Regions from separate parts of the Bacillus sp. P4_D3 genome, predicted to be linked through region 1. Evidence: predicted binding sites of a transcription regulator. Region 1 holds the regulator's gene; the other holds the start of a gene.
The links. Region 1 encodes LexA, which represses DNA repair genes until DNA is damaged. Its sites were predicted from a motif close to CGAACATATGTTCG; they were not measured.
Positions count from the first base shown of each region.

Region 2: the regulator LexA is predicted to act here: its motif matches at 4,473-4,486, upstream of uvrB (excinuclease ABC subunit B).

Region 1 is NZ_JBFUIN010000218.1:272-3,981, forward strand. It holds gene AC1DTM_RS17580 (PadR family transcriptional regulator) at 1-104, shown strand, start outside; gene AC1DTM_RS17585 (DUF1700 domain-containing protein) at 97-639, shown strand; gene AC1DTM_RS17590 (DUF4097 family beta strand repeat-containing protein) at 643-1,443, shown strand; gene lexA (transcriptional repressor LexA) at 1,547-2,161, opposite strand; gene AC1DTM_RS17600 (YneB family resolvase-like protein) at 2,303-2,959, shown strand; gene AC1DTM_RS17605 (DUF896 domain-containing protein) at 3,005-3,244, shown strand; gene AC1DTM_RS17610 (bifunctional metallophosphatase/5'-nucleotidase) at 3,285-3,710, opposite strand, start outside.
Region 2 is NZ_JBFUIN010000008.1:57,211-62,840, forward strand. It holds gene uvrA (excinuclease ABC subunit UvrA) at 1-2,417, opposite strand, end outside; gene uvrB (excinuclease ABC subunit B) at 2,423-4,399, opposite strand; gene AC1DTM_RS03190 (hypothetical protein) at 4,693-5,313, opposite strand; gene AC1DTM_RS03195 (MerR family transcriptional regulator) at 5,310-5,630, opposite strand, start outside.

The DNA of each region.
Region 1 (3,710 bases):
TAACAGAGCAAGGGGAGACGCAACTTCATTTGTTAGTGACGGAGTGGCGTGATTTTGCTAAAGGTGTTCAAGAAATTATTGAAGGGGTGGAATGGGATGAGTAAAGAACAGTTTCTTAAAGAATTATCAAGTCATCTTAGAAAGTTACCAGAAGAAGAGCGACAAGATATTTTATTTGATTATGAAGAGCACTTTCAGTTTGGGATGGAAGAGGGGAAAACTGAATCAGAAATAATAAAGGGGCTTGGTTCTCCGAAAGTAATTGCGAAAGACTTGCTTGCTTTGTATCGCTTTGATGAGATGAAAAAAGATCCATCGACTTCGAATGTAACAAGAGCTGTCCTGGCAGCGGTTGGACTTAGTTTGTTTAATTTTATTATTGTGTTAGGCCCATTAATTGCAATTATAGCTTTTATATTTTCCTTTTGGGTCGGTGGTATTGCTAGTGTAGTGACACCATTTTTCGTTATTGTAAAAGTATTTATGGGTACTTTTATATGGTTGGATCTTTTCGTTAGTATAACGTTTGTTGGAGTAGGTTTGTTGTTATGTATTGTAGCTTATTATAGTACGAAGTGGTTTAAAAGATTATGTGTACGCTATGTAGTATGGAACTTCAAAATGATAAAAGGGGAGTAGATGATGAAAAAAATATTATTAGTAGCTATCGCTTGTATCATTATTGGAGTAATAGGGATTTCACAAACATATAAGAAAGCAGTAGAAACTGTAGAGAAAGGAAATAAGGAAGAAGTTATTAAAAACGAAACGCTAAAAAATGTGGAAGTTAAGTTAGATGCTGGAGATATTGTTGTCCAAAAATCGCCTGATTCCTCTTTTTATGTAAAGCAAACAGGAGACGTAAGTAAACAGGAGATTCGTATTGCTGAAGATGGTGACACATTAAAAGTCATAGGGGAAATAGAAAAAGGTGTTTCATTTAATTTTTCCTTTTACAATTTCGGATTTCAAACGCCTACATTGACTATATTTGTACCAGAACGTTCTTATCAAGAGATAAAAGTAAATTCATCCGCTGGACAAATAGAAATAAGTAATGTGAAAAGTGACCGCGTAAGTGTTGAAACACTCGCCGGAGAAGTGGATTTGAAACATGTAACAGCAAAGAGTGTGGAGGGGTCTACAAAAGCTGGTGAGGTAAATTTTAAAAAAGTAATAGGGAAAGTAACAGCAAAAACGGCTAGTGGGGATATAGATATTATTGATCATGATTCTAAATATGATTTAGAGGCAAGTTCAACTGCTGGAGATGTAGATATTACTTTATTGGAAAAACCACAAGATGCAGTTATAACTGGGCAAACCGCTGCTGGAGACGTGACAATTTTTAATGAAGACAATAAAAATATAACGATTGGTAATGGTAGTAAAAAGATTAGCGGTAAAACCGCTGCTGGAGATGTTACTATTGAAACGCGTTAATAATGAATGAAACGCATTCTTTTGAATGAACGGAAATCTATCAAAATATAAAAAGAAGATAATTACCTATATAAATAAGGGAATTATCTTCTTTTTATTATTTTTAATGTAAATCACGATATACGCCAATTACTTTTCCGATAACTGACACTTGTTTTAAAATAATAGGTTCTAGTGAAGAGTTTTCCGGTTGTAGACGGAAATAATCTTTTTCTTTATAGAAACGTTTAACAGTTGCTTCGTTATCTTCTGTTAAAGCAACTACAATTTCACCGTTGTTTGCAGACTGTTGTTGGCGAACAACAACTAAATCACCATCAAAGATACCAGCTTCAATCATGCTATCTCCAGAAATGCGTAACATAAACACTTGATCTGCTCCAGCAACGATACTAGCTGGAAGTGGGAAGTGATCTTCTACACTTTCGACTGCTGTAATCGGTAAACCGGCAGTAACTTTTCCGACGATTGGAACTTGAATTACTGACTGTGTTTCTATTCGGTTGTCACCTAAAATTTCAATTGCGCGTGGTTTTGTTGGGTCGCGTCGAATATATCCTTTTTCTTCTAGTCGTGATAAATGTCCGTGCACTGTAGAACTAGAAGCAAGGCCGACTGCTTGACCGATTTCACGTACGGAAGGCGGATATCCTTTTTCTTGTACTTTTAACTTAATAAAGTCGAGAATGTCTTGCTGGCGTTTCGTTAACTTTTCCATGTTTTCTAACACCTCGTTTTCTTTCATTTTTCTTATTATTAAGTATAACATGCGAAAAAACATTCTACAAACATAAGTTCGAACGAAAGGCAAATTTATGATACACTATAAGGAAGATATAGTGAGAAAGAAGGGTTCAAAATGAATGCAATTATTTATGCACGTGTGAGCACAACAAAAGAAGAACAAGAAACATCATTATTGCGTCAAAAAGATGAATTATTGCATTTAGCTGAGCGCTATCAAATGGATGTTACAAAGGTAATTGAGGAGCAGGCTAGCGGTTATACAATTGAACGTGATGGCATATTAGAAGTGCTAGATACAATTCGAGATGAACAAGTTGATGTACTACTTATACAAGATGAAACGCGTCTTGGTAGAGGAAATGCAAAGATTGCATTAATGCATTGTTTACATAAAGAGGGGATAAAAGTTTATACGCACACGCATAGTGGTGAATTACAGCTTTCAGATTCTGATTCGATGGTGCTAAATATAATAGGGATTGTTGAAGAGTATCAAAGAAAGATCCACAATTTAAAAATTAAACGTGGCATGCAAAGGGCGGTAGAGAAAGGATTTCGTCCAGAGAATAATTTGAAAAATCGTCATTTAAGTATAGGACGTGAGAAAAAAGAAGTGCCAATTGAGGAAATTGTACGTTTACGCCGGAATGAATTAACTTTTGAAGAAATTGCAGCAACACTTCGTGGTTTTGGTCATGATGTTTCAAAAGCAACTGTACATCGAAGGTATGTAGAATATACAAAGCAATTGCTTGATAAAGAGGACTAACTATTGTATGATAATAATCAGTTTTGAGTAGAAGGGGGATTCGAGATGCCAAGTCAAGAACTCATTGAACGCATTAACTTCTTAGCGAAAAAAGCAAAAGCTGAAGGCTTAACTGAAGAAGAACAACGTGAGCGCCAATCGCTACGTGAACAATATTTAAAAGGATTTCGTCAAAATATGTTAAACGAATTAAAAGGAATTAAAGTCGTTAACGAAGAAGGAACGGATGTTACACCGGCGAAATTAAAAGCTTTAAAAAAGCAAGAGAATGCAAAATTAAATTAAAAGATGGGCATAGCCCATCTTTTTTTATTTGTTAAATTCGTTATTTAATAACTTTCCAGTTGTGATTGACTGTTGCTTCTATCCTTTTGTGCTTCGATATATAGTTAGCGATAAGTTCAGACATATCTGTTGGTATGTCTTTTACTACTAGCTTATTTTGAAACATAAAGAAGTTCCCTCCGCCACTTGCGCGATAATTATTCATAACAACGTCATATTCTTCATTTATATTAAGGGGAGCGCCTTTATACTGTAAAGATTCTACTCTCTCGCCAATTGGTCTTGAAATGTTTAATACGTACGAAATCCCTTCCCACATATCGTAATTATAGTGTTGCGGCTTTGGTTCTATGTAGGTAGGGGTTACGATGATGGATCCATCTGCTTTTAATGTGAAATAAGAAGCAGAGAGTTCGAGAGCATCTTTTATATCCGCTCCGGTTATTCTAATTACTTTTAATGTATT
Region 2 (5,630 bases), on a different contig from region 1:
CGCTTAATTTTCGGGATATTAGCAAAGAACTCTACCCCATCTTCAATTGTCATCCCTAACACTTCAGAAATATTCTTATCTTTATATTTCACTTCTAACGTTTCACGGTTGTAACGTTTACCGTGACAAACTTCACACGGAACATACACGTCTGGTAAGAAATGCATTTCGATTTTAATAATTCCATCACCACGACACGCTTCACAACGGCCACCTTTTACGTTAAAGCTGAAGCGCCCTTTTTGATACCCACGTACTTTCGCTTCATTCGTTTGTGCAAATACATCACGAATATCATCGAATACACCTGTATATGTTGCTGGGTTGGAACGTGGTGTACGCCCGATTGGTGATTGATCAATATCAATAACTTTATCTAACTGCTCAAGACCTTTAATTTCTTTATGAGCCCCTGGCTTCGCTTTCGCTTTATATAGCTTTTGAGCTAATGATTTGTATAGTACTTCATTAATTATCGTACTTTTTCCAGAGCCAGATACGCCTGTTACTGCTACAAATGTTCCTAGAGGGAATGACATTTTCGCATTCTTTAAGTTATTTTCTTTCGCACCGACAATCTCCACTTTACGTCCGTCACCTTTACGTCTTTCAAGTGGTACCGGAATAAATTCTTTACCGCTTAAATATTTCCCAGTTAATGAATTCTCGTCTTGCATAACTTCAGCTGGTGTACCTGCTGATACAACTTGACCACCATGAATACCTGCACCAGGTCCGATATCAAGTAAATAATCAGCAGCCATCATCGTATCTTCATCATGCTCAACAACGATTAACGTATTTCCTAAATCACGCATTTCCTGCAATGTACGAATAAGACGATCATTATCACGCTGATGTAAACCGATAGAAGGCTCATCAAGAATGTAAAGTACGCCAGTAAGGCGAGAACCAATTTGTGTCGCTAAACGAATACGCTGCGCCTCACCACCTGATAAAGTTCCTGCGGCACGACTTAACGTTAAATAATCTAAACCGACGTTCACTAAGAACCCAACACGTTCCTGAATTTCTCTTAAAATTAAATGAGCAATTTTTTGTTGTTTCTCCGTTAACTCAACAGTTGAGAAGAACTCCTGTACTTCTTGAACAGAATATTTCGTTACATCGGCAATCGTTTTATCACCAACGAAAACAGCTAAACTCTCAGGCTTTAAGCGTCCACCTTTACACTTCGGACAAGCTTGCTCTGCCATATATTTCTCCATTTGCTCACGAATATAATCAGAACTCGTCTCACGATAACGACGCTCAATATTCGGAATAACACCTTCAAATAAAATCTCATTTTCCTTTACTTGACCAAATTCATTCACATAGCGGAAATAAAGCTTCTCTTCCCCGCTTCCGTACAGCACTTTATCAAATAAATCCTTCGGTATATCTTTCACCGGCATATCCATATCGATGCCGTAATGATTACACACAGATTTTAATAATTGCGGGTAATATTGTGAACTTGTCGGTTCCCAAGGAGCAATCGCATGTTCATTTAATGATACATCCCAGTTCGGAATAACAAGTTCTAAATCTACCTCTAACTTCGATCCAAGTCCATCACAAGAAGGACACGCGCCGAACGGACTATTAAACGAAAACATACGCGGCTCTAATTCTCCGATTGAAAAACCACAATGTGGACAAGCATGATGTTCACTAAACAGAAGTTCTTCCTCTCCCATTACATCGATTAAAACTCGGCCCCCGCCAAGCTTTAAAGCACTTTCTAGTGAATCTGCAAGTCGGCTTGCAATTCCTTCTTTCACAACAATACGGTCAATAACAACTTCAATTGAATGCTTCTTATTTTTTTCTAAAGTAATCTCTTCCGATACATCCAGCATCTCTCCATCAACGCGCACACGAACATAACCTTGCTTCTTAATATCTTCTAATACTTTCGCATGCGCACCTTTACGCCCTGACACGATAGGCGCTAGCACTTGCAACTTCGTACGTTCAGGATATTCAAGAACACGGTCTACCATCTGTTCCACTGTTTGTGATGTAATTTCAATTCCATGATTCGGACAAATTGGCGTACCAATTCGTGCAAATAATAAACGTAAATAATCATAAATCTCCGTTACCGTTCCAACCGTTGAACGAGGATTACGACTCGTCGTTTTTTGATCAATTGAAATCGCTGGAGATAAACCTTCAATCATATCAACATCGGGCTTATCCATTTGCCCTAAAAACTGGCGCGCATACGCAGATAAAGATTCCACATATCTACGCTGCCCTTCTGCATAAATCGTATCGAATGCTAACGATGATTTCCCCGAACCAGACAATCCCGTCACAACAACAAGCTGATTTCTCGGAATGGTTACGTCAATATTTTTTAAATTATGCGCTCTAGCACCTTTTACAACAATAAAATCTTTACTCACTCTTTTCACCCTTCCGCTTTTAATTCTAATAGTAAATCTCTTAATTCAGCTGCACGCTCGAAATCTAATGCCTTTGCTGCTTCTTTCATCTCTGCTTCCATCTTCGCAATTGTATTTTCACGTTCTTTTTTCGTCATCTTCTTAGCTGGTGTTGCTTCATATATTTCCGTATCCTCAGCTGCTGTTGTCGCACGAATAACGTCACGTACTCCTTTTTGAATCGTTTTCGGCGTAATACCATGCTTTTTATTGTAAGCTTCTTGTATACTACGACGACGCTGTGTTTCTTCAATTGCAATTCCCATTGATCTCGTTATGCGATCTGCGTACATAATAACGCGGCCGTTTGCATTACGCGCCGCACGACCAATTGTTTGAATTAATGAACGCTCTGAACGTAAGAAACCTTCCTTATCAGCATCTAAAATAGCTACAAGTGATACTTCTGGAATATCTAATCCTTCTCGTAATAAGTTAATACCGACAAGTACATCAAACTTACCAAGGCGAAGATCACGGATAATTTCAATACGCTCTAATGTTTTAATTTCAGAGTGAAGATAATTCACTTTAATTCCTACATCTTTTAAATAGTCCGTTAAATCCTCTGACATTTTCTTCGTTAAAGTCGTAATTAATACGCGTTCATTTTTCGCAATCCGGTCATGGATTTCTCCTAATAAATCATCTATTTGTCCTTCAATTGGTCGTATATCAATTGGTGGATCTAAAAGCCCTGTTGGACGAATAATTTGTTCTATTGCTTTCGGTGACTGCTCTAACTCGTACGGTCCTGGCGTTGCCGAAACGTAAATAACTTGATTCGTTTTCTCTTCAAACTCATCAAACGTGAGCGGTCTATTATCTAAAGCTGATGGCAGACGGAATCCATGATCAACAAGCACTTGCTTACGTGCTTGGTCCCCGTTATACATCGCTCTTACTTGCGGAACCGATACGTGCGACTCATCCATAACGATTAAGAAATCCTCTGGAAAATAATCTAAAAGCGTATACGGCGTTGAACCTGCTGGACGAAGTGTTAAATGACGGGAATAGTTTTCAATCCCTGAACAAAAGCCCATCTCGCGCATCATTTCTAAATCATAACGCGTTCGCTGTTCTATGCGCTGCGCCTCTAACAACTTACCGTTATCATTTAATTCTTTTAAACGCTCTTCTAATTCTTTTTCGATATTTTCAATAGCGACCTTCAGCTTTTCTTCACGTGTAACGAAGTGAGATGCCGGGAAGATTGCTACATGATCACGTTCTGCTAATACTTCACCCGTTAATGCATTTACTTCTCGAATACGATCGATTTCATCACCGAAAAATTCAATTCGAATACAGTGTTCGTCAAGTGATGCCGGAAAGATCTCAACTACATCTCCGCGCACACGGAATGTACCACGCTTGAAATCAATATCATTACGTCCATACTGTACATCAACAAGTTCACGAAGTAATTGATTACGGTCCTTTTCCATACCAACTCGAAGTGAAACAACTAACTCGCGGTATTCTTCCGGAGAACCTAAACCGTATATGCATGACACACTCGCAACGATAATAACATCATCTCGTTCAAATAAGGAAGACGTTGCCGAGTGGCGTAATTTATCAATTTCATCGTTAATTTGCGCATCTTTTTCAATAAACGTATCCGTATGTGGCACGTACGCTTCCGGCTGATAATAATCGTAATAACTAACAAAATACTCCACAGAATTGTTAGGAAAGAAATCTTTCAGCTCACTATATAACTGCCCTGCTAACGTTTTATTATGAGCCATCACAAGTGTTGGCTTCTGCACTTCTTTAATGACATTTGAAATCGTAAATGTCTTACCCGTCCCTGTCGCTCCAAGCAACACTTGCTTTTTCTTTCCACTATTAATTCCCTCTACAAGCTTCTCTATCGCTCCCGGCTGATCACCTTGCGGGGAATATTCTGAGATAATTTCAAATGGATGTTCCAACTAAAAACCGACCTCCTCATAAAAATCTGTATTATTATTTTACCACGAATGCCCATAAAAAACCTAAAAAAAACGAACAGATATTCGGTAAAACTTTCGACAAGTTATACATAGAAAAAGGAAGGAGAACACATTTCTTTCCTCATCAAACTTTCTCCAACATTAACGAGCAGTCGACCCCACACTAATTAAAGTTTTACTTCATTTTAAAGAGACATATAAAACTAGCTCTTTTTCCTACTGTCATCCTCTCCTATACAAACTATTGGTATACTAGAAAAAGCTACTTTCCTCTATGAAAGTAGCTTCTTATTTCCTTTCTCCTTCTTCGGAAAAATAACATATGAAAATGAAATCGCAGTATCCGCTAAAAGAATAATAGCCCATACTTGGCTTACACGGCTTGCTGTTTTATTTAAAACGATTCCTGACTCTAACCAATTTCCCCACTGTTCTACTGGAATAAGCCCATACATGAAGAAAAGGAATATATGAACCGCAACAAACAAAATAAGATGTAAAACCCAATTTTTTATTTCCTGCTTCGCATGCGCCATCCCTGTTACTTCAAGTGGTTCTTCGATAATAGGCGCCGGTTCATTCCGCCACTTCGCAACTAATTTTTGTACATATATATCTAATTTCTTCAAATCCTTTTTCCCATAAAAAACTGCATATAATAAAATGATTACCGTAATGATTTGAAAATTAGAGAACTTCCCTGTTTGATAATAGTCCAATACCCCTAAAGTTAAAATAAACACTTCATTTATGAGTAGCACAATCCCCATAATAAAGCTCGCCTTTTTCAAGCGAAATCCATACCTTAGTAAAAAGAATCCGATAGCTGATAGCCAAAATACAATCTCTGCACCAATTAAAAAATACCATCGATATTCTGCGAGTATACTCATTTATCTCTCTCCCTTTCATCATATATACGAAAAGCCTCATCCATATATACTAGAAGCTCTTCCTCAATTGGATACATACTCATTTTCTGTGAATCTTCTTTTGATTTTCTTACTTCCCACAATTTATCTAAAAATGCTTCATCACCATTAGCCATCTCTAAACACTTCTGCATTAATTTCTTCGTTGCCTCTTGTACTTCATCACACGATGCTTCCTTACCGTCTTTCATAAAATTACGTAATTGCTTTAATAAATCTACCCACTCTAACACATTCGGATCTTCCTCACTCATATTTGGCAAATTATGAAGTAAATC